DNA from 2 places in the Dyella sp. 2YAF14 genome. Region 2 is predicted to be linked to the other one. Evidence: predicted binding sites of a transcription regulator. Region 2 holds the regulator's gene; the other holds the start of a gene.

Region 1 (12,380 bases), on a different contig from region 2:
ACACCTTCAATGTCGTGGCGACCATCAGCGGCACGGGCGAGAAGCCCGATGCCATTGCCTACGACCCGGCGTCGAAGCACGTGTTCACGTTCAACGGCAAGGGACATTCTTTCAGCGTGATTGACCCTGCCACCAATACCGTGACGGCCACGGTGGCCTTGCCCGGCAAGCCGGAATTCGCGCAAAGCGACGAGGCCGGATCGATCTACGTGAATATTGAAGACACGGCACAGCTGGTGAAGATCGACACGACCAGCAACACCGTGGCAGCGACGTGGTCGCTGGGCGGTTGCGAAGCGCCGACCGGCCTGGCGATCGACCGCAAGCTGCATCGCCTGTTTTCTGTTTGCGACAATAAGCAGATGGCCGTGACCAATGCCGAGAACGGCCAGGCCGTGGCGCGGGTGCCGATCGGCGAAGGCCCGGATGCGGTGGTCTTCGATGAGGCCACCTCGATGGTGTACAGCTCCAATGGCGAGAGCGGTGATATTACGGCCGTGCGCCAGAAGGACGCCGATCACTACAGCGTGGTCGCATCTATTCCGACTCAGCCCAGCGCCCGCACACTCACGCTCGATCCCAAGCTGCATCGGCTCTACCTCTCGGCGGCCAAGTGGGCGTCGGCACCGAAGGAGGGCGCCCGCCCGGACATCGTGCCGGATAGCTTCACGGTGCTGACGGTCGGCGCGCCCTGAGTCTGTCTCCGGCGCACTGAGAAGTGCGCCGGAGGTCTGGGTGAAAGAGGCGATCAGGGGTGGCGTGATAGCCTTATAGGCCGTCCCCGTTCGCTTCAGGAGCATCGAGCATGTCGCAGGAACTTCGCACCCTGTATCCCGAGATCGAGCCGTATGACACCGGCATGCTCAAGGTGTCGGACCTGCACACGCTGTACTACGAACAGAGCGGCAATCCCAACGGCAAGCCGGTAGTGTTCCTGCATGGCGGCCCGGGCGGCGGCACCAATCCGAAGTGCCGGCGCTTCTTCGATCCGGCGGTGTATCGCATCGTGCTGTTCGATCAGCGCGGCTGCGGCAAGTCCACGCCGCATGCGGAATTGCACGAGAACACCACCTGGAACCTGGTCAACGACATCGAGCGCATCCGCGGGCATCTGGGCATCGATCGCTGGCAGGTGTTCGGCGGCTCCTGGGGTTCGACGCTGGCGCTCGCCTATGCGCAGACGCATCCGGAGCGCGTGACTGAGCTGGTGTTGCGCGGCATCTTCATGCTGCGTCGCTGGGAACTGGAGTGGTTCTACCAGAAGGGTTGCGACGCGCTGTATCCCGATGCCTGGGAAACCTATCTGAAGGCGATCCCCGAGGTGGAGCACGGCGACCTGATGAGCGCCTACTACCGTCGCCTGACCAGCAGCGACCCGATCGAACGCGTGGAAGCCGCGCGTGCATGGTCGGTATGGGAGGGCGCCACCAGTTACCTGTGGCAGGACGAAAGCCATATCCAGTCCAGCGGCGAAGACGAATTCGCCTTGGCCTTTGCCCGCATCGAATGCCACTACTTCGTGCACGGCGGCTTCTTCGAACATGATGACCAGCTGCTGCGCAACGTCGAGCGCATCCGCAAGATTCCTGCCGTGATCGTGCAGGGTCGCTACGACGTGGTGTGCCCGATGCGCAGCGCCTGGGATCTGCATCGTGCGTGGCCGGAAGCGGATCTGCGCATCGTGCAGGATGCCGGTCACTCTGCATTCGAGCCGGGCAATATCTCGGAGCTGATCAACGCGACCGATCGTTTCCGCGGCTGATTGAGCCCCACTGACGTACGCGAACCCCGGTAGCCATCTGCCGGGGTTTTCTTATGTCTGCGACATGGCCAGCCGGGGAAACACGTGCAGGCTGACGTGCGCACGCTTGGCCTGGCGCTTGGCGCGCGCGGCGAGCATGGCGATCGATTGCGCGCGCTGCGGCAGCGGTGGCGCCAGCTCCACTGCTCCCATCACCACCGTCGTAAACGGGAAGAATTGCGGCTCGCCGCGACGATCCTTGCCTTGCAGTCCGCCGTGGAAGATGTCCAGCGCATCGAACAGTTGCGGCGAGCGCGCATTGAACGCATCGATCACCCGCTGGCAGCGCGCCTCCCAGTCGCCGCTCTGGAACAGCACCACGAAATCGTCGCCGCCGATATGGCCGATGAAATCCAGCGCCGGGTCCACGTGCTCGCTGAGCAGCCCTGACAGCAGGCGGATCATCTCGTCGCCGCGCGAATAGCCGTAGTGATCGTTGAACGGTTTGAAGTCGGTGAGATCGACGTGCACCACGGTGAAACACTCGCCGCCATCGATCAGCCGTTCCAGATGTTCGGTGGTGGGGATATTGCCGGGCAGGAAGGTCAGCGGGTTCGCGTGCCGCGCTGCTTCGATACGCAGCTCGCTCACGCGACGCACCAGGGCCTCGCCCGTGCCCAGGCCCAGATAGACGCCCTTGCGCGTCACGATGAAACCGTCGGCGAGATAGCGTTGATCTTCGCCGCGCAGCACGTCGGCCAGACTTTCGAGGCTGCGGTTTTCATCGCATACCAGCGGCGCGCTGTTCATCAGCGCCGTGCATGACTTGCGCGCCAGCAGTTCGCGGGCAAAGGGCTGCGCCATGCGCTCGTTGACCAGGCGGCGATTGATCAGGCCGATCGGATGCCCGTCCTTGACCACCGCCACCGCGTGCAGCTCGGGATGATCGACGAACAGCGCCATCACCTCGTCGTTGGTCTGACGCGGCTGCACGGCGGGCGCCTCGATCAACAGGTGGCTCACTTGCGTGGGACGCTGCGTGACCGGGCCGCGCGGGCGCGGCAGCACTGACACTGCCGCCGTACGCAACACTTGCCGGGATTCGGCGCTGGCTTCGCGGACAATGTGTTCGGCAGGACGGCCAATCAGGAAGCCTTGCGCATAGGGGATACCCAGGTCGCGCAAGACGCGCAGGTCCGCCGGGTCTTCCACGCCTTCGCCGACCAGGTCGGTGCCCAGCGATTCGGCGACCTGGCAAAGCGAGCGCACGATGGCCAGGCGTCCCGCGCTGCGCGACACGCCGTTGATGAGGTATCGGTCGATCTTCACCACGTCGGGGTGGATCTCGTTCCACATCTCGAAGTTGGAATGGCCGTTGCCGAAATCGTCCAGCGCGACGCGGATGCCATGCGCGCGCAGATAGCCCAGCGCATGGGCGAGGCGGGCAGGGCTTTCTACCACATCGCGCTCGGTCACTTCGATGGTGACGCGGGCGGGGTCGAGGCCGCAGGCCGACAGTGCCAGCAGCACGTCGTCCGGGCGCAAGGTGTCGTGCAGGATGGCGTGCGCGCTCAGGTTCACCAGCAGGCGGCCCGCTGCCGCCTGCGCTTCGAACGCACTGCATAGCGTGCGTGCGGCATGCAATTCCAGCTCCGCCAGTCGGCCCTCCATGCGGGCCAGATCCAGCAGATCGAGGATCGACAGTTCGCCCGGCATGAAGGCACAGCGGCTCAGGCCCTCGTGCGCCACCACTTCGAGCGTGTCCACGCGCACCACCGGCTGAAAGACCGGCTGCAGGCTTCCTGCGGCGAGCGCGCGCTCAAGCACGGCTTGTGGCGTGTAGTGGGGGAGGGGTCTGGCTGGCATGCCCTGTTCGATGTCAGGCCGCGGCCCGCGTTGGATGCACCTTGGCAGATGAGAGCCCCGCTTCATGCGGCGACCCGTGGTGGCCTTCCGTTTGGGGAAGGCGGAAAAACGCGACTTGCCGCATCAGCGTGTCGGCATCGGTGGCCAGCGCGCGGCCGGTGTACTTGATGTCTTCGACCAGCTCGGCGTTGGCCTGGGTCATGCCGTCCATTGCCATCACCGCGCGATTGACCTGGCCGATGCCACTGACCTGGGACAGCGTGGCGCCGGAAATCTGCGAGACGCGCGTCGATACATTGGCGATGCTGAGCACGATGCCGTCGAGCGCCTCGCCCGAGCGCGTCACGCGTTCGCGTGCGGTGACGACGGCGTCGCCGCTGCGTTCCACCAGGCGACGGATGTCCTTGCCGGCATCCACGCAACGGCGCGCGAGCTGGCGCACTTCGGTGGCCACCACGGCGAATCCGCGGCCACGCTCGCCTGCCTGCGCCGCTTCGATGGCTGCGTTGAGCGAGAGCAGGTTGGTCTGGAACGCAATGCTGTCGACCAGGTCGACGATCTCCGCGATATCGCGGCTGGCCTTTTCGATGGCGAGCATCGAATCGATGGCTTCGTCTGCCACCTGGCGGCCATGCTCGGCGTGCTCCAGGGCATCGCGTGCCGCGGCCGCTGCGCCATCGGCGTGGCCCGCACCCAGTGCGGCGGTATCCGCCATATGGGTCATCGACGCGCTTGTCTGCTCCAGGCTGGCCGCTTGCGCCTGCGTGCGCGAGCTCAGCGCTTCGTTGTCCAAGGCAAGCCGACGCGCGCGTTCGCCCACCGATTCGGCACCGACGCGTACTTCGGTCAGCACCTGGGTGAGCTGGGTATCCATGGAGGCGAGCGCGCCCAGCAGTTTGCCCAGCTCGTCGTTGGAGCCGACGTCGATCGCCTCGCCCAGCGTGCCGGCGGCGATGCGTTCGGCCACCTGCGTGGCGCGCGTGAGGCGTTGCATGAGCGAGCGCATCAGCGCGCCATCCATCAGGATGGTGACGGCGAGCGCCACGCCCAGCAGCACCAGCAAAAGCACCATGCCGTCGCGATCCGCCGCGCGCTGCATGGCCACCTGCTTGTTGCCCTTGGCAAGCGCGGACTGGAACAGGTTGGCGAAGTCGCTCTGCAGGGGCTCATAGGCCGGCTGCACTTCGGTGGTGAGCTTGAGGCCGCCGATATCGAACTGACCCGCATCGAGCAGGGCGAGGGTCTCGTCGATGATGCGGTCGGCTTCGGCGCGATGGGCGGTGGTGAGCTTGAGCGCCTGCGCCTGTTCCTGCGCCAGTTCGCTGCCCAGCAGCGTCTTCCAGTGGCGCTCGGCATCGATGCGATCGGCGTGGATGCGCGTGTGTGCGTCTTCCACCGCCGAGGGCAACTGGGACATCACGGCATGGACCAGCACCTGCAGTGTGCTGTTGTAGTCGTTCTGCACGCGGCCCACGTCGGCGACCGGGCTGAGCGAACCGTCGACCAGACCCTGGATGCGCGTGTCCGCGCGATGCAACTGCACCATGCCGGCCACGCAGGTGATCGCCAGCAGCGACACGATGGCCAGCAGGCGCAACAGCAGACGCTGGCGCAGCGTCAATCCGGTGGTCGGCTTGGAGAACTTGAACATGGGGAAGTCCGGGGTGAGGGAACTGCAAGAGCTGTCGGCTCACCGCGCGGTAACTTTAGCCAAAAATGCAGGAAAAGCGCTTTATCTTCAACTTGTTATGACTGCCTCGCGGGGTCGAGGCGACGCGGAAATCATGGCACGGGAAGATGTCGTCTCCGTGACTTATGTGCTGCACTTCTCATGCTTGAGTCAAAGAAAAACCCCGCCGATGAGGGCGGGGTTTTGGCGGAACGTGAGATGCCGATGCTCAGCTGGCGGGCAATTGCTTGGTGCCGAAGATCTTGTCGCCCGCATCGCCGAGCCCGGGCAGGATGTAGCCGTGCTCGTTGAGCCGCTCGTCGATGGACGCGGTATAGATCTCCACATCCGGATGCGCCGCTTCGATGCGCTTGAGGCCTTCGGGCGCGGCGACCAGGAACAGTCCCTTGATGCGCTTGCAACCGGCGGCCTTGAGCATGTCCACCGTGGCAATCAGGGTGCCGGCGGTGGCCAGCATGGGATCGACGATCAGCGCGATGCGCTCGTCCATGCGGCCGGTGAGCTTCTCGTAATAGGTGATGGGCTCGAGCGTCTCCTCGTTGCGCTGCAGGCCGACCACACTCACCTTGGCCGCGGGAATCATGTCGAGCACGCCGGGCAGCATGCCCAGGCCGGCGCGCAGGATCGGCACGATGGTGACCTTCTTGCCCTTGATCTGGTGCACGGTGAGCGGACCGGCCCAGCCTTCGATGCGCTGCTCGACGGTTTCCAGATCCTTGGTGGCTTCGTAGGTCAACAGCGAAGCCACTTCCGAGGCCAGCTCGCGAAATTCCTTGGTGCTGATGCCGGCGCGGCGCATCAGGCCGAGCTTGTGCTGGATCAGGGGGTGATGGACTTCGACGATTTTCATGGGCAAACCTGGCGGCAGAGTCGGTGAATTGTCACTCACGCGGCGTGATGAGGGCGAGCGGTTTGTCCAGCCGAAGCTCGCGATCGATACCCGCCTTCGCGACCAGTTCCGCATCGTGGCTGACCAGGATCAGCGAGCCGCGATAGGTCGCCAATGCCTGCTCGAGCAGCTGGCGGCTGTCCAGATCCAGATGGCTGTCCGGCTCGTCGAGCAGCAACAGGTCATAGGGTTCACGCGCGCTGTCGAGTGCCAGCAGGGCGAGCTTCACGCGTTCGCCCCCGCTCAGCGCACCGGCGGCCACGTCGGCACGCTCGCCACGCAGGCCGATGCCCGCGAGATATTCGCGATAGCGCGTCGGTGCATGGCCGGGCGACAGCTCGCGCAGGTTCTCCAGAGCGCTGTGTTGGTCATCCAGCAAGCTGTAGTGCTGGTCGATCAGCAGCAAGCGTTCGCCACGCCGGAGTTGTCCGCCGCGTGGGGGTAAACGCCCGGCGATGGCGGCGAGCAGGCTGGATTTGCCGCTGCCGTTGTCGCCGTGCAGGTAAAGGCGTTCGCCCGGTGCGAGATGCAGATTGATCGGCTGGTCATGTCCGTAGGGCGGTATGAAGTCGTGCAATTGGAACGATGCACGCGTCGCCGCATGCTCACCCAGGTCGAAACGCTGGGCGCGATGCACGTCCACGCGAGCACGGGCCTCGGAGAGTTGTTCGTGTTGCCTGGCTTGTTGCAAACGCTGCGCGGTGAGCAGGCGGGCACCGGTGTCTTCCGAGCGCTGCTTGCGTCGATCCAGCAGGATGGTGGGCATGTTCGCGTTTGCACGTTCGCGCTGGGCTTTCTGTTGTTGCCTGGCGAGACGTTGCCGCTCTTCGTGCTGTTTGCGCTCGAGCATCTTCTGCTCGCGTCGCGCCTGATCCAGTTGCCGCCCGGCCGCCTGTTGGTCGGCATCGCGTCGCGCGGCATAGGCGGCGTAGTCGCCGCCATAGCGACGCAAGCCTTGCGGTGAGAGTTCGTCGATGCTTTCCACGTCGGCCAGCAGTGCGCGGTCGTGGCTGATCAGCAGATAGCCGCCCGCGTGTGCCGTCAGCTTTTCGCGCAACCAATGCCGGCCGCGACGATCCAGGTGATTGCCCGGCTCATCGAGTATCAGGAAATGCTGGTCGTGTTCGAACAACTGCGTGAGCTGCAGGCGCACGCGTTCGCCGCCGCTGAGGCTCTCCCATGGCCGTGCCAGATCGCTCGGTAGCGCGGCCTGTTCCAGCCATCGACTAGCCCGTTCGTACACGGTCCAGTCGTCGGCAAGCGCCTGGAAATCCGCAGGATCAACGCTGCCTGCCTCGATCCGGCGCAGCGCATCGAGTTTGTGCTCCACGCCCAATGCCGCAGCGATGCTGCCGCCGAACGCTGGCCAGCGTTGCGGTAGATAGGCGAGCTCGACGGTGCGCGCGACCTGGCCGTGGGTGGGTTCGATCCGGCCAGCAAGGATCTGACCGAGCAGAGACTTGCCGCTGCCATTGCGTCCGACCAGTGCATGGCGGCCAACGGAAAAGGACGTCTCGAGTTTTTCGAAAACGGGATCGCGACCCGGCAAAGCAAAGCCGAGCTGATGGATAAACATGGCTATGGCTGTCATAGACCCTCCGATAGGGGAGTGGCATACGACAAGGGGTCTGGCGCTTAAGCGCGCTGTGGGATGTCGACCGCCCTGTCACTCGTGGCCAGACGCAACGCACCCAAAGTGGGAGCAATCGGTTGGCAGGCGAGCGGCTTAGAGGCGCATGTCGGCGGTGAATCCCTGGAAGGCTTGAGAGTGCGCAGGATAGCAGCAGAACCTCAAGCGGCAATAAAAAGGGCGCCGATAAAACCGGCGCCCTGGTGGCTTGCTCAAAAATGCGATCAATGGCCCGCGTTGGGCGTACCGCTCAGGCAGGCGCTCATGAACTGCTTGCGCTCGTCGCCCTTGAGCGTCTTGGCATGCGGATCGGCATTGCAGGCCTTCATCTTTTCCTGCTGGGTCATCTTGGCCGGTGCGGCGCTTTCGCCCTTCAGGCAGCTGCTCATGAAGGTCTTGCGCTCGTCGCCGGTCTTGCCCGTGGCCTGCTTGTTGCAGTCGGTCATGCGCTGCTGCTGCGAGTTCTTGGCGGGCGCGCTGCTGCTTGCCGCCTGCGGCGCGGCGAAGGCGGTGGAGGCAGCGAAGGCCAGCGCAACGCTGGCAACCATCAGACTCAAACGCGAAGACATGCGGGTACCCTCCTGGATGACATGACCGGCGAACGCCGGCGTCGCAAGTCTATGCCTGCCGACAGGTCGCGTGGGAGGGCGCGCGTGGTCGCCGAGGCGTCCCGTTCAGCAAGCCGGAGGGGGACAGGAGAATCGGACTTTTCTTAGCCTGGCGGGGCGCCAAAGGAAAGGCCACGCCCGTCGCCGGGCGTGGCCTCCCAGGGATTTGAAGCTACCGATCAGTGACCGTGGTCGTGCCCTTGGTCATCGTCGTCGTGATGGCCATGCCCGTGGTCGTCGTCATCGTGATGACCATGGCCTTGTTCGCCGAACAATCCCGGCACGAACAGATCGACCACGAAACCATCGTGATCGGACACGCCAATCGCCTTGCGCACGTCGGTGGCGCTGGCCGCATCGGCCTCGGTCTGCACCGGCGCATCGAGATCGGCGCGGCCGTACTGCATCTTCAGGAAGCGCAGTCGGGCGACATCGTTCATCAGCGCATGATCGAGCACTTGCACGGTGGGCACCTCGCGGCCCGAGTTGCCGGAGCCTGCCGTGGTATAGCCCTGGATCGGGCCAAATGCCTCGGTGTAGAGGAACGAGTAGCGATCGTTCTGCGGCACCGATTCGACCGCATTCCACAGGGCAGGGCGCACGATGTTCTTGCCCAGCTTCAGCTGGTTTTCGCTGTCCTTGTACTTGCCCGAGGCCAGTCCCACCACGTCCACCCAGCCATCGCTGAACTGGTAGGCGTTGAAGTCGCCCACCACCATCAACGGCAGCCACGGATTGGTGCCCTGCAGGCTTTGCACCTGGCGTGCCAGCGAACTGGCTTGCAGGAAGCGCTTCTGACGGTCGCGCACGGCGCTGTCGTCGTTGTCGTCGACGTTGGTGCGAGCCTTCATGTGCACCGAGATCACCTGGAAGCGAACGCCGCGCGCTTCGGCGGTGAGCAACAGCGGCGGATGGTCGTGCACGAACGCGGTCTGGCCGTTGTCGTTCCAGGTTTCGTCGGCGGCCAGCTGCTGCACGGACACCACGCGGACGCGGTCGCTGCGCACCAGGAAGCCCACGTTGATGCCGCTGGGATCGTGTCCGGGCACCAGGTAGGCCTGGTACTTGGCGCGATAGTCGTCACCCAACTGCGTGGCCAAACCTTGTAGCAGCGGCAGGCTCTTCACTTCCTCCACTGACAACACGTCGGGCAACTGCAGCACGCTGCCGATATAGGCGGACAGGCGCTGCGTCTTCAAGGCCACTTCATCGGCCGTCGGCTCCTTGCTGTCGCCGCTGCAGGTAAAGACGGTGTTGAAGTTGGTGTCGCAGAAGCGCTCGGTGTTGAACGCACCGATGCGCAGTGCGTACGGCGCGGTCAGTGAAACGGAGCGCGGCATTTCCGCGACGTGCTTCAAGCTGATCTTGGTCGGGATGAAGGTGTAGGCACCGAAGTCGTAGGAGATGATGCCTTCGGCTCGGAACGTGGTGCCCGCCACGAACGGCGTGTTGAGCGGCACGGCGCCGAAGTCCGCGGTATTCATCTTGAATACTTCCGGGTTGCCGCTCCAGTTGGCTAGCTGCACACCGTCAGGCACCGGCACGCCATAGCGCACGCCGGGGAGACGCAACGAGCGCTTGCCGTTCGCGGTGATGCTCACTTCCGCATACGGCTCGCCGCTGAAACGCTTGTTGCCCGTGTTGATCATGCCGTTCTCGATCACCACGCGCATGCCCACGAAGCACTGGAAGTTGGTTGCGCCGCACGACAGCTTGGTCGGATCGGACGACGGGATCGCATCGCCAAACACCACCGCCTTCGGCAGGCGCGCGCCATGCGAGCTCACCGTCACCACGGGGCTGGTGAGTTCGGGCAACTGATAGTAGTTGGCGACCCTGGCGTCCACGTTCACCACATCGCCCACCGCCACCGTCGGCGTGCTGGAGGTGAACACATAGATGCCGTTGGACGTGAGCGCATCGGCATCGGCGCGTGCGTCGGGCGTCTGCATGGTGAAGCCCGCCGGGCCCACCGCGGTGACGATGTTGCCCGTGGTCTTAACCGGCTTGCCGAGCAGCGGCGAGATCTGATCGCGCCCCTGGATCTGCCAGATCTCGGCAGCAACCGGGATGTCGTAGAGGATCGCGCCGATCGCCGTATCGCGCGACAGCGGAAGATTGCCGCTGGGCTGGCTCAGCTTGACCTCGAAGGCCTTGTCGTCGCTCGGCGTGGTGCGGCCGTGCACCACCACGTTGAAGTTCGCCTGCATCTGCCCTTCGGCGATGCTGACGTTGGTATCGAGCGCGTCGTAGTCATGATTGGCCACCGTAGCCGTGCCATCGAGCGTCGCCACGTGCACCGCGACGCCACCCGTGGGCGCAGGCTGGGTGAGTGAGACGGTGAAAGGCATTTGGACGTCCGCCGCACCGCGCACCGTGGCGCTTGCATCGGCGATGGACAACGCCTGGCCCAGCACGACGCACGAGCTTGCGCTGTTGTGCGGCGCCGTGGGAGACACCACGTTGAAATCCGCCTGGTTGTCGCCGGTGTTTTGCGGCAGGCCCGCGGCCGTGGGCTTGCGGCCATAGCCCTTATCGGCATTCGTGGTGCCGAGCGACGCCAGTGGCGTGCCGGCCTTGTACGCAGAACCAGTGGAGAGGCCGACCTGATCAACCAGCTGGCCCGAACCATCGAGGATGGCCAGACCGCCGTCGTCGGTGACGCCTGTGCTGTACTTGAGATCGCCGGCCACGCTGCCGGAATAACCGCTGCTCGCGCTGTTGGTGAGCAACAGATAGCAGCCCGGCGCGATGGACGTGCCGCTCGGCAGCGTCAGGCGCGTGCCGGTGGTGCCGCTGACGTTGGAGGCGTTGAATTTGTAGCCCGACAGATCCAGCGCCTTGCTGCCGCTGTTGAACAGCTCGACGAATTCGTCGTTGCCGCCGGCGGGGCCACGGACGCGAAACTGACTGATGTTGAGATCTGCCGCTTGCGCAGCGGTTGCCGACAGGGCGAGCAACAGTGCGACTAATAGGGCACGTCGAATGTGCGTTGGTTTCATTAACCACTCCCTTCCTGGGTCCGGGGCGGACCCCATCAGGGAGAGGCTAAGTAGCTATTGCGACAGTTTTGCGAAGGAAGTTGCGGCGGCGCTTCATTTTGCGAAGCGCTTTGCGTTCTGCTGTGTGACCGGCATCGTCGACGTTGCGTGAACGACGCCGGTCATGTCGCTGCCTCAGGCCGCTTCGGCCTTCACCGTCTTGAGCTTGCGCGGCCCCTGCAGCAGGGCCTGACGCACATGCGAAACGACCAGGTCCACTTCGTCGCTGGTCACCAGGAAGTGCGGCGTGAAGCGCAGCGAGTTGGTACCGCCGTGGATCACGCCGACGCCGCGCTCGCGCATGAACTCCTCGATCGAATCGGCGCCGTAGCACTTGAACTCCGGTGCCAGCTCGCAGGAGAACAACAGGCCGGTGCCCTGCACCTTGGTGATCAGGCCGCCCAGTTCGTTCTTGAGCGCATTGAGCTTGTCGACGAATTCCTTGCCGCGCTCGCGGATGTTGTTGCGCACCTCGTCGGTGAGCAGGTCGAGCGTGGCGAGCGCCACATCGAGCGCGCGCGGATTGGCCGTCATGGTGTTGCCGTAGATGCCCTTGCGGTACAGCTCGGCGGTGCGCGCAGTGACAGCCAGCACGGACAGCGGATACTGGCCGGCGTTGAGCGCCTTGGAGAAGGTTTCCATATCCGGCGGCGCGAGTTTCTCGAAGCCCGGATAATCGGTGACCGACAACACGCCGTGCGCACGCAGGCCCGCCTGGATGGAGTCGACCAGCAACAGCGAACCGTGCGCTTCGGTGAGCGCGCGCGCCTTCTGGTAGAACTCCGGCGTCACCGCGCGGCCCGGATCGCCTTCGCCCATCACCGGTTCCAGGAACATCGCCTCGATAAACCAGCCGTTCTTGTCCGCGTCGGCAAACACGGCTTCGAGCTGGGCGATGTCGTAAGGCTGCACGGT
Region 2 (12,380 bases):
GCTGTGGCGGGCTTGGTGTTGGCGACCACGGCGGCGCTGGCCGGGGACGCGACAGAGGCTGCGGGAGCCGGGGCGCCCTGCCTGTCGGCGGTGAGCTGGCCTGCGCCTGGTGCATTGTTTTCCAATCGCTTGGGCTCGCCTTCTTCGCTGAGCACCACGATCAGCACGCGGCGATTGCGATTGCGACCGTCTTCCGTCGCGTTGTCGGCATTGGGGTGGTATTCGCCCCAGCCCATGATGCCCAGGCGGGTCGGATCCACGCCCTGCTCCGTGAACAGGCGCGCCACGCTCGCCGCGCGGGCGGCGGACAGCTCCCAGTTGGACGGATACATCGCGGTGTTGATCGGCCTGTCGTCGGTATAGCCCTCGATGCGCACCGTATTGGGGAATGGCTTGAGGATCGAGGCCATGCTGTTGAGCACTTCGTTGGCTTCCGGCGACAGTTTCGCCACGCCGCTGGGGAACAGGATGTCGGTACGCAGCTCCACTTCCAGCCACGAGGTGGTCTTGCGCACGATCACCATCTGCTTGTCGATCAAGGGCTGCAGCGCGCGCACCACCTGGTCGCGGATCACTTCGAGATTGCGCTTCTCCTCCACCGGCGAGGCGGCACGGGTATCCACGGCGCGCACCATCTGCGGACGTCCCGGAATGGGCACGCTTACCGGGATGGTCGCCGCGCCCGGCTGGCTCCCCGGCGAGGCAATCGCCGGATCGACATTGTGCGGCTGCGCACGCGTCTGCGGCATCGGCGCGATCACGTGGCTGGAGCCATTGAACGCCTCGATGATGGAGTTGGACATCACGCGGTACTTGCCTTCGTTCACCACCGAGACCGCGTACATCACCACGAAGAAGGCGAGCAGCAGCGTCATCAGGTCGGCGTAGGGAATGGCCCAGGCCTCGTGATTGACGTGGTCTTCGTGGTGTTTCTTCTTCCTGGCCACAACGCTGCGCCTCCGTTACGCCAGGTAACCCTGGAGCTTCGCTTCGATCTGGCGAGGGTTGGCGCCCTCGGCGATGGAGACGAGGCCTTCGATGAGGATTTCGCGCATCTGCGTCTGCTTGTGGATCAGCGCCTTCAGGCGCGCCGACATCGGCAGCATCCACAAGTTGGCCAGCGCCACGCCGTAGATCGTCGCCACGAACGCGGCGGCAATGCCGTGGCCCAGCTTGCTCGGATCGGCCAGATTCTGCATCACCGCCATCAGGCCCATCACCGCGCCGATGATGCCCATGGTCGGCGAGAAGATGCCTGCCTGCTCGAACACTTTCGCGCCGGCCAGATCATGGTGTTCGCGCGCGCCCACTTCGACTTCGAGCACGCCGCGGATGGCCTCGGGCTCGCTGCCGTCGACCAGCAGCTGCAGGCCTTTGCGCACGAAGGTGTCGTTTTCCGCGTCGATCTGCGGCTCCAGGCCCAGCAGGCCCTGGCGACGCGAAATTTCGCTCCAGCCCACGATGCGGCTGATCAGATCCGATGGCTGGTGCTGCGGCGGCTTGTACACCAGCGGGAACATCGACATCGCGTGCTTGAGCACCTTGCCGGAGTTCTGCACGAGCAGTGCCGCGATGGTGCCCATGAACACGATCACGAACGCCGCCGGATTCCACAGCGCTTCCACGCTGGAACCCTTGAGGATGGTGCCGACGATCACGACCACGAAGGCCAGGATCGTCCCGATGAGACTTACCAGATCCATGTCAGGTATTCACTCGGAGGGATGGGAGGAGTTGACCGTCGCTGCCGGACAAGCCGGCAAGATCCATCACCAGCGCAAGACGGCCGTCGCCGGTAACGGTGGCGCCCGCCACGGCGGGCACGCCTTCGAACAGGGGGCCGAGCGGTTTCACCATCACGTCTTCGCGGCCAAGCACTTCATGCACCAGGCAGCCCAGGCGCATATGGCCGATGTGCAGCACCACTACGTGGCGACCCGGCGCAGCGTCCACACCGATCCAGCCGCCAAGGTTGGCCAGCGCGAGCGCGCGGCCGCGATGCGAAGCCACCGCACGCCCGTCCAGTTGCTGTTGCTGCCCCGAGGCCAGTTCGAACACTTCATCGACATTGCTCAGCGGCAGCGCAAGCAGACGCGAGCCCACGCGCACCATCAGTACGCGCTGGATCGCCAGCGTCAGCGGCACGGCCAGCTCCAGCGTGCTGCCTTTGCCCAGCTGCGAGCGCACCGACAAGGTGCCGCCCAGCTCCACCACGCGCGTCTTCACCACGTCCATGCCCACGCCGCGACCGGAGATGTCGGAGACGGTGGCGGCCGTGCTGAAGCCAGGGCGGAAAATAATTTCGTAGCATTCGTTCTCGGTGAGGCGCGAAGCCTGCGCCTCATCCATCACCCCCTTCTCCACCGCCTTGCGGCGCAGGATCTCGGGATTCATGCCGCGCCCGTCGTCGGACACGGTGATCACGATGCGCTCACCGCGCTGGCTCGCGCCCAGCGTGACCTTGCCCTTGCGCGGCTTGCCGGCGCGTTCGCGTTCGTCCGGCATTTCCACGCCGTGATCGAGCGCGTTGCGGATCAGGTGCACCATCGGATCGGCGAGCGCTTCGACCAGGCTGCGATCGAGATCGGTGCCCTCGCCTTCCTGGATCAGTTCCACTTCCTTGCCGAGCTGGCGCGAAAGATCGCGCACGATGCGCGGAAAGCGCTGGAACAAGCGGCCCACCGGCTGCATGCGCATGCCGAGCACGGCGTTCTGCAAGGCATCGGCCACGCGATCGAGTTCGGTGGCGGCCAGCTCGAGCGTTTCATCGCCGGTCTTGGCCGCCAGGCTCAGCAGTCGGTTGCGCACCAGCACCAGCTCACCGGCGCGGTGCACCAGGGCGTCGAGGCGGGCGGTGTCCACGCGCACGGTGTTTTCGGGCGCCGGCGCCGCCTGCTTAGCCGGTGCGGCGGCGGGAGCAGGTGCGGGGGCAGGAGCGGATGCCGGCGCGCTCGCGCCCGGTAGTCCGCCCTTGCCGTGAAGATTGTCGAGCAGCGATTCGAACTCGTCGTCCGAGATCGTGCCTGCGGTTGACGATGCGACGGCCGCGTTCGTCGTCGCGCCAGGCTGGCCGCCCTTGCCATGCAGGTTGTCCAGCAAGGCTTCGAATTCGTCGTCGGAAATGCTGCCCGATTCGGCCACCGCCGCGGGCGCACCCGGTGCGCCGCTGTTCCCGTAGAGGCTGTCGAGCAGGGCCTCGAATTCGGAATCGTCGATCGTGCCGTCGCTCGGCGGCGGCGCTACCGGCGCGGCCACCGGCTTGGGCGCCGGTGCAGCGGCCTTGCCCGGCGTCAGGCGTTGCAGCAGGCCAGCGGGCGGCATCGCCATCGCCGTGCCGCCGGCCAGCGCCGCCATCATGTCGTTGAGCAGATCCAACGCTTCCAGCAGCGCATCCATGCGGCTGGCATCGAGCAGCAACTGCCCGTTGCGCGCCACGTTGAGCAGATCCTCGGCGTGATGGCACAGCTGCACCATCGGCTCGATCGCAAGAAAGCCCGCGCCGCCCTTCACCGTGTGGAACGCGCGGAACACCGCGTTCAACAGTTCGGCGTCGCGCGGCGAGGCCTCCAGCCCGATCAGCTGATCGCCCAGGCGCTGCACCAGTTCCCCGGCTTCCACCAGGAAATCGTCGCGCAACTCGTTGTCGAACGAGGGATCCATCGATCAGAAACCGAATTCGCTCAACAGACGATCCGCCTCATCCTGGCTGGTGACTTTGACCGGGCCGGCGGCGGCTTCGCCCGACGCCAGCGCGCCGGTGAGGCTCACCAGTTCCAGCAGCGAGTTCTCCACGCTGCCGATGAAATTCACCACCTTCTTGATGCGCTGACCCGAAAGGTCCTGCCACGACTGCGCGACCACGAAATCGGCGAGGCCATCGCGGCAAGCATGGGCGAACGCCTGCGACTGCGTCGCCAGCACATGCGCAACTTCGCCTTCAGTGGTGCCATCGATCACGGCACCGGCGTTCTCGGCCAGCGCGTCGGCCTGCGGACGCATGCGCTCGACGAAATCGAGCGAGCGATGCGCGGCCTGCGAGCTCATTTCCAGCACGTCTTCCAGGTGCTTGCGTGCATCGGCGACGCTGCCCGGCACGCCTTCCTGGGCGAGGTCGCCGCCGAGGCGGCGCACCGCATCGTGCAGATCGCGCGCAAGCAGGCCGAGTGCGCGGAACACGCGCTGTTCGCGCTCGCGCACCAGCGCGTCGAGGGCCTTTTCAAAGGCAGCACCATCAGCGCTGTTGAGCAGGTCATGCAGTTCAGGCGGCATCGCTTCGCCGGCCATCAGGGAAACTTGTGCGTTCATGCGGTGGCTCCGCTGGCGGCCAGACGTTCGAAGATCTTGCTCAGCTTTTCCTGCAGGGTCGCGGCGGTGAACGGCTTGACGATGTAGCCGTTCACGCCGGCCTGGGCGGCGGCAATGATCTGGTCGCGGTTGTTCTCGGCGGTCACCATGAGTACCGGCATGCCCTTCAGCGAGGGCTCGGCGCGGATCGCGCGCAACAGGTCGATGCCCGTCATGTTGGGCATGTTCCAGTCGGTCACGACCATGTCGAAGGCGTTGTTGCGCAACATGGTCAGGGCGTTCTCGCCATCGTCGGCCTCCTGGATCAGGCCGTTGCTGAAACCCAGCTCGACCAGCAGGTTGCGAACGATGCGCCGCATGGTGGAGAAGTCGTCCACCACGAGGATCTTCATATTCTTGTCCAAACGCTTTCTCCGCTGCGCGTAGATATGACTTGTGTTGAACAGGGACGAGGGACGAATTGCGCGGACGCAACGACCGAACGTCGGTTCGACCCTGATCGGCGCAGCGACCGTCCGGGCTCGCGCCCTTGTTACTCGCCCCTCGCCCCTTTACGTTTTCCAGCCTTCCTCTCCTGCCCCTCATGCCAACCGCTCATCCGCGCTCGCAAGCGCACGATGGCCTGGCCGTGGATCTGGCACACGCGCGATTCAGTCACGCCGAGCACCGCACCAATCTCCTTGAGGTTCAGTTCTTCCTCGTAGTACAGGGACATCACCAGCTGCTCGCGTTCGGGCAGGCCGCCGATGGCTTCCACCAGGGCCTCGCGCATGCCTTCGTGCTCGACACTGTCCGCCGGGCTCAGGCTGTCGCCGTCGGCCACGTCGAACGCTGCGCCACCATCCGCATCGTCCGGTGCGGAAAGGCTGAGCAGGCGTGCACTCGCCGCGTCGGCCAGCACCTGGTGATATTCCTCGGCGCCCATGCCCAGTCGCCGCATCACTTCGGCGTCATCGGCATCAGAACCGGTTTCGATTTCAATCTGACGAACAACCTCCGCCATTTCGCGCACTTTTCGATGCACCGACCGTGGGGTCCAGTCGGTGCGCCGCAATTCGTCGAGCATCGCGCCACGGATGCGGATACCCGCAAACGTCTCGAAGCTCGCATTCTTGCCGGTGGTGAAATTGCGCGCGGCCTCCAGCAAACCGATCATGCCGGCCTGAATCAGGTCGCTCACGTCCACGCTGGGCGGCAATCGACCCATCAGGTGATAGGCGATCCTTCGCACCAAGGGAGCGTGCTGGCGAACCAGTTCGTCGGCACTCTGCCGCGTCAGCTGCAGATATTCGGAAGCCACACTCATGTCACCACCCCGTTGCTACTGCGGCCTGCCTGCTGAAAAAGGCGATGCGATCCAGGCCCAGTCGCTCGGGTTCACCCCATGTATCGACCGCACCCGCCAATTGCTTGAATGCCAATCCCGACCGGCTCGACGGCCACAGGTCCACCACCGCGCTCTGGCGACGGATGGCCTGCTTGAGTCGTTCGTCATGCGGGACATGGCCCATGAATTCCAGCGCCACATCGAGGAAGCGATCGCAAACTCGTGCGAGTTTCTGATGCAGCTGCCTGGCTTCGCCCAGGTTGCGCACCATGTTCGCCACCATGCGGAAGCGGCGCACGCCAAAATCGCGGCTGAGTACCTTGAGCAAGGCATACGCATCGGTGAGCGAAGCTGGTTCGTCGCACACCACCACCACCACGTCATCGGCAGCGGCGGCGAACATCGCCACGTTGTCGGAAAGTCCTGCGGCGGTATCCACCACCAGGTAGTCCGGCGGTGTCACCAGATCGTCAAACGCGCGGATCACCGCCGCGTGCTCGCCCGCCCCCAGCTGCGCCAGTCGACGCGTGCCCGAACCGGCCGGTACCACCTTGAGGCCGTGCGGCGCGGTCATCAGCAGATCCTCGATCGAGCAGACGCCGTCGAGCAGGTGGCCGATATGACGCGTGGGCGTGAGGCCGAGCAGCACGTCGATATTGGCCAGGCTCATGTCCGCATCGAGCAGGATCACCTGGTGACCCTGCACGGCGAGCGCCATGCCCAGGTTCACCGATACCGTGGTCTTGCCCACGCCGCCCTTGCCGCCGGCCACCGCGATGGCGCGGCAACGCTTGCGCGGCGCAGAGCCGCTCAATCCATACGCCTGGTCCTGGACCGGCGCCTGTCGGCTATGTCGTTCGGTCAGCGCACGCAGCATGCTTTCCAACCCCATCGCCTGGTTCATTGCAAAGACACCGCTCATGCACTTGCCACCGCTAGTCCGAAGCGATCCGCCATCACCACGTCATCGGCCGGCGCCGTGCCCTTGAGCACTTGCGCGGCACGGCACACCAGCACCCGCGCATCGGCTGTGGCGATGTCTTCGGGCACGCGCTGTCCATCGGTGACGTAGTCGAGCGCGAGTCGGTGACGGATCAGCACCGACAGCGCGCCGCCGAGGCTGGGAGCCTCGTCGAGTTTGGTGAGAATGCAGGCGTGCGGCTTGACCGGCAGGTAGGCGCGCACCGCTTCGTCCAGCGACGAGGCATGTGCATTCGCCGCCATCACCAGGCAGGCGCGCAGATCGCCGCCGTTGCCCAGCACTTCCAGCTGTTCGGCCAGGCGCGGATCGCCGCCGGCCAGGCCGGCGGTATCCACCAGCACGGTGTGGTGGCCGCGCAGCAATTCCAGTACATGGCGCAGGCTGTCGGCGTCGTAGGCGGGATACACGCGCACGCCGAGCAGGCGGCCGTAATGTTCCAGCTGCGCCGCGGCGCCAATGCGGTAGTGATCGGTGCTGACCAGCGCGACCTGCGATGCGCCGTTGCGCATCACCGCACGCGCGGCGAGTTTCGCGATGGTGGTGGTCTTGCCCACGCCGGTGGGACCGACCAGCGCAGTCACGCCACGACGCTCCGAATGGTCGCGCGGGCTGATCGACAGGCTGCGGCTGAGCACGCCCAGCGGCAGATAGCGCGCCTGCTCGGCGTTGATCTCGACCGGCAACTCGCCGACCAGCTGACGGGCCACATCCGGTTCGATGCCGAGCCGCGTCATTTCGCGCAGCACGCGGGCGCGCATCGGCTGACGGCGTTCCAGGTCGTTCCAGATCAGGCTGGACAGCTGCGTTTCCAGCAGGTCGCGCAGGCTGCCCAGTTCGGCGCGTACGCGTGCGGTGTCCTGCATGGCGCGTTCGAGCAAGGGGTGAATCGAGGCGGTGACCTCGCCAGCCACATTGGCCTGCGCAGATTCCACCGATGCGGATTTTTCTTCCAGCGCCTTGGCCTGCGATGCGGCCGGCTTGCGGGCCCCCAGCGTTTCGATCGTCGGCTCCATGCGCGGCGAGGCGGTGGCGCGACGCGAGAGCGACACGGTCACGCCATCGTCCTCGTGACGGTTCGCCGTCGGCAGCGGCGGCGGCATGACGTCGGCACGGCGTGCAACGGAGGCTTCCACATCGCGGTGCGACGCGGCGGCAGCCGGTGCGCGGTTTTCCACTTCCAGCGGCGCACCGTGGCGCGCGGCTTCGCGCACCAGGGCTTCGTCGAAATCCACGGCAGCGATGATCTCGATGCCGTCGTCCATCCGGCGCGTGGACAGGATCACCGCATCCGGTCCCTGGTCTTCGCGCACTTCACGCATGGCCTGGCGCATATCCGGGGCCACGAAACGCTTGATCTTCATGCCTTGCTGCTCCGCGAAACAGGGACGAGGGACGAGCGGCGAACCTGCGCGGCCGTGCCTCGTGGCACGTACTGCCCATTCGCCAACGACTCGATGTTTGCGCCCTCGCTACTCATCCCTATTCCCTCTCTCGTCTGCTTGATTCAGCGACCCAATGCCTGCACCAAACGCACTCGGCGGTTGTCCGGCACCTCGTTGTAAGCCAGTACGTGCAGGTTCTGTGCCACATGGCGAGTGAAGCGTGCGAGCCACGGACGCAGCTGCGGCGCGACCAGCAAAACGGCCGGTTCGCCGCTCATTTCCTGCTTGCGCGCAGCGTCGGCAACGCCTTGTTGCAGGCGGTCGGCGAGGCCTGGCTCCACCGCGGCGCCCGCTACGCCGCCATTTGCGAGCGATCCCAGCAGGATCTGCTCCAGCTCCGGCGCCAGCGTGATGACCGGGATCTCGGTACCGAGCCCGGAGATCTCCTGGACGATCTGGCGACCGAGCGCCACGCGTACGGCAGCGCTGAGGGCGCCGGGATCCTGACTCTGGTTGGCGTGCTCCGCCAAGGATTCGACGATGGAACGCATATTGCGGATCGGCACCCGCTCGGCCAGCAGGTTTTGCATGACCTTGACCACCACGCCCAGCGACAGGCGCTTGGGCACCAGGTCTTCCACCAGCTTGGGCGTGGTCTGCGCGAGGCGATCGAGCAGCTGCTGCACGTCCTGATGGCCGAGCAGTTCGTGCGCGTGGCTCTGCAGGATGTGCGACAGATGCGTGGCGACCACGGTGGCCGGATCGACCACGGTGTAGCCCAGACTCTGCGCCGTTTCGCGCTGGCCCGGTTCGATCCACAGCGCTTCCAGGCCAAACGCCGGATCGCGCGTGGCGATGCCTTGCAGCCCCTCCTGCACGCGACCGGGGTTGATCGCGAGCAGCCGATCGTTGTGCACCTCGGACTCGCCCATGGGCACGCCCATCAGGCTGATGCGATAGGTGTTGGGACCAAGATCGAGGTTGTCGCGGATATGCACCGGCGGCACCAGGAAGCCCAGCTCCTGCGAGAGCTTGCGGCGCACCGACTTGATGCGGCCCATCAGCTCGCCGCCCTGGTGCGTGTCCACCAGCGGAATCAGCCGATAACCTACTTCCAGGCCCAGCGGATCGACGCTGGCGACATCTTCCCAACCCAGTTCGAGACGTTCCGTCGGCGCGGCCGGCGGCGGCACCTCGGCGGCAGCTTTCGCCACGCGCTCAACCGCTTCGCGATCGCGCTTGATCATCAGCCACGCCGCACCGCCACACGTGCCGCCCAGCAGCAGGAAGGCGATATTGGGCATGCCCGGGATCAGTCCCATCACGCCCAGCACCACGCCCGCCACGGCGAGCGCACGCGGCTGGCCGAACAGTTGGCCGACGAGCTGCTTGCCCATGTCGGTGGACTTGGACACGCGCGTCACGATCACCGCGGTGGCGATGGACAGCATCAGCGACGGTACCTGCGCCACCAGGCCGTCGCCGATGGTGAGCAGCGTATAAGTCTTGGCGGCTTCACCGGCGGAAAGCCCGTGCTGGAAGATGCCGACGAAGAAGCCGCCGACGATGTTGATGATCAGAATCAAAATGCCGGCGGTGGCGTCGCCGCGCACGAACTTGGAGGCGCCGTCCATCGAGCCGTAGAAGTCCGCTTCCTCGCGCACTTCCTGGCGACGGTCGCGCGCCTGTTCCTGGTTGAGCAGGCCGGCATTGAGATCGGCGTCGATCGCCATCTGCTTGCCGGGCATCGCATCGAGGGTGAAGCGCGCGGTCACTTCGGACACGCGGGTGGCACCCTTGGTCACCACCACGAAGTTGATGATGGTGAGGATGGCGAACACCACCAGGCCCACCGCGAAATTGCCGCCGATGACGAACTCGCCGAAAGCTTCGATCACCTTGCCCGCGGCGCCAGGGCCGTCGTGGCCATTGAGCAGCACCACGCGCGTGGAGGCGATGTTGAGCGCGAGGCGCAGCAAGGTCGCCATCAGCACCACGGTGGGAAACGCGGCGAATTCCAGCGGGCGCATCACGTAGATCACCGCCAGCAGGATCACCAGCGACAACGCGATGTTGAAGCTGAAGAGCATGTCCAGCAGGAACGGCGGCAGCGGCAGCATCAGCATCGCCAGCGCGGCGAGCATGATCACCGGCGCACCGAGGCCGCGGCGTCCGAGCATCTTGAGATTGCCTAGGGCAGTCGTGTTTGCCATCACTGTTCCGTCAGAACTTGTAGGGACCCATCAGGTCCGGATCAACATCGGGTTGCGGCGCCGACGGCGGCGCATCACCGCGCGACACCGCCTGCTTGAGCTGGAAGACATAGGCGAGCACCTGCGCCACGGCGACGTACAGCGCCGAGGGAATCTCGCGATCGATCTGGGTCGTGGCATACAGCGCGCGGGCCAGCGGCGGCGCTTCCACGGTGGGGATGCGATGGCTGGAAGCGACCAGGCGGATCTGCAGCGCCAGTTCGTCCATGCCCTTGGCGATCACGCGTGGCGCGCCCATGCGGCCTTCGTCGTAGCGCAGGGCCACGGCAAAGTGCGAAGGGTTGGTGACCAGCACGTCTGCCTTGGGCAGCTCCTGCATCATGCGCTTGCGCGCCATCTGGAACTGCAGTTGGCGGATGCGGCCCTTGAGCTCGGGGTTGCCGTCGCTTTCCTTCGATTCGTCCTTCAGTTCCTGGCGCGTCATGCGCAGGCGCTTGTTGTGGTCGAACTTCTGGTACAGCGCGTCCGCGCCACCAATCAATGCGAGGATGGAGCCGAACAACAGCGCGCCATGCCCCAGCAGACTCATGGCCTTGAAGGTGCCGGCGCGCACTTCACCGACGCCGGTCGCCATCAGGTCGTCCTGCCAGTTTTTCAGCACCATCACCAGGATGCCGCCGATCAGCAGCAGCTTGAGCAGCGACTTGGCCAGCTCCACCAGGCCGCGCATGGCGAAGATGCGGCCGAGACCCTTGATCGGATCAAGCCGCTCGAACTTGGGCTCAAGCGCTTCGGCACTGAAATTGAGTCCGCCCAGCAACAGCGGCGCCGCGAGCGCGGCCAGCATGGTGGCCAGCGCCACCGGGGCAAACAGCGACATCGCCTCGTGCATCGCCATCGAGAGCGCGCGTCCGGGCAGTTGCTCGGAAAACAGCGCAGCGCGATCGTAGGTCAGCCCCAGTCCATAGATGCGCCTGACGTGTTCCATGGCCGCTGCGCCGCCATTCATCAGCGCGGACACGCCGGCAAGCACCACCACGGCACCTGACAAATCGCGCGATCGGGGGACATCGCCCTTTTCGCGCGATTCGCGCAGGCGCTTTTCGGATGGTTGTTCAGTGCGTTCCTGATCGTCGTTCTCTGCCATGGCGTATCCCTCAACCGCCCGCCAGCTCGTGCATCAACGTCCATGCGGTGTTCTGCAGGGACTGGAAGGCACCCGGCAAGGTGTGCAGCGACAGCCATAGCGCGACGAAACCCAGGGTCACCGTGATCGGGAAACCTACCGCGAACAGATTCATGGACGGCGCCGCGCGACTGATCGCGGCAAAACCGATATTGACCATCAACAACGAAGTCATCGCCGGCAGCGCCACGCGCACGGCGCCACCAAACAAATGGGTGGCGAATGCGACCACGGCATACAAGCCCTTGGGATCGATCACTGCCTGCCCCGGCGGCAAACTGTGAAAACTGTCGGCCAGCAGCGAAATCAAACGCAGATGCCCGTTCATGGCGAGGAACAGCAGCATCACCATCAACAGATAAAACTGGCTGAGCACCGGCGAACTGCCACCGCCACGCGGGTCCACGGTTTCGGCAAAGCCCAGGCTCATGCTCTGTCCGACCAACTGGCCGCCGAGCGACACCGCTTCGAAAGCCAGTTTCAACACGAAGCCGATCGATGCGCCCATCAACAACTGCGCCACCATGGTGGTGATGCCGTCGGCCGTCATCGGATCGATCGTGGTCGGCGCGAGCGGCGCCAGCACCACGGTCAGCATCAACATGATGGCAAGGCGAAAGCGCTGCGGCAGCACCGAGTCGCCGAACACCGGCGCGACCAGGCACAGCCCACCCACGCGCGCCATCGCCCACAACAGCGAGCCAATCAGCCCCTGCAACTGGGCGAGCTGCACCGTGGTCACTTCACTGCCCCGGGCAGACTCTCGATCAACTGGCGCGTGAACTGCACCAGCGTGCGCAGCATCCAGGGGCCGGCGATCAGCGCGACCGCGGCCATGGCGACGACCTTGGGGATGAAGCTCAAGGTCATTTCGTTGATCTGCGTGGCGGCTTGCACCACACCGATGATCAGGCCTACCAGCAGTGCGGTGAGCAGCAGGGGTGCGGCCACCATCATGGCGACGTAGAGCGCGTGCTGGCCGAAT

What was found. The regulator FliA, encoded in region 2, starts transcription of late flagellar genes. The targets are predictions, from matches to a motif close to TAAAGTTTNNCNNNCNNNGGCCGATAA.
Region 1: the regulator FliA is predicted to act here: its motif matches at 5,290-5,316, upstream of AB4Y82_RS03475 (methyl-accepting chemotaxis protein).

The regions. Positions count from the first base shown of each region.
Region 1 covers NZ_JBFRFH010000001.1:726,178-738,557, reverse strand. Annotated here, with positions in the region: gene AB4Y82_RS03490 (YncE family protein) at 1-695, shown strand, start outside; gene pip (prolyl aminopeptidase) at 806-1,762, shown strand; gene AB4Y82_RS03480 (EAL domain-containing protein) at 1,814-3,607, opposite strand; gene AB4Y82_RS03475 (methyl-accepting chemotaxis protein) at 3,621-5,258, opposite strand; gene upp (uracil phosphoribosyltransferase) at 5,506-6,147, opposite strand; gene AB4Y82_RS03465 (ATP-binding cassette domain-containing protein) at 6,179-7,777, opposite strand; gene AB4Y82_RS03460 (PsiF family protein) at 8,041-8,385, opposite strand; gene AB4Y82_RS03455 (lamin tail domain-containing protein) at 8,604-11,426, opposite strand; gene AB4Y82_RS03450 (aminotransferase class III-fold pyridoxal phosphate-dependent enzyme) at 11,601-12,380, opposite strand, start outside.
Region 2 covers NZ_JBFRFH010000005.1:48,020-60,399, forward strand. Annotated here, with positions in the region: gene motD (flagellar motor protein MotD) at 1-947, opposite strand, end outside; gene AB4Y82_RS10080 (flagellar motor protein) at 963-1,703, opposite strand; gene AB4Y82_RS10085 (chemotaxis protein CheA) at 1,705-3,660, opposite strand; gene AB4Y82_RS10090 (protein phosphatase CheZ) at 3,664-4,305, opposite strand; gene cheY (chemotaxis response regulator CheY) at 4,302-4,709, opposite strand; gene AB4Y82_RS10100 (RNA polymerase sigma factor FliA) at 4,838-5,611, opposite strand; gene AB4Y82_RS10105 (nucleotide-binding protein) at 5,613-6,554, opposite strand; gene flhF (flagellar biosynthesis protein FlhF) at 6,551-7,975, opposite strand; gene flhA (flagellar biosynthesis protein FlhA) at 8,119-10,209, opposite strand; gene flhB (flagellar biosynthesis protein FlhB) at 10,220-11,356, opposite strand; gene fliR (flagellar biosynthetic protein FliR) at 11,367-12,137, opposite strand; gene fliQ (flagellar biosynthesis protein FliQ) at 12,134-12,380, opposite strand, start outside.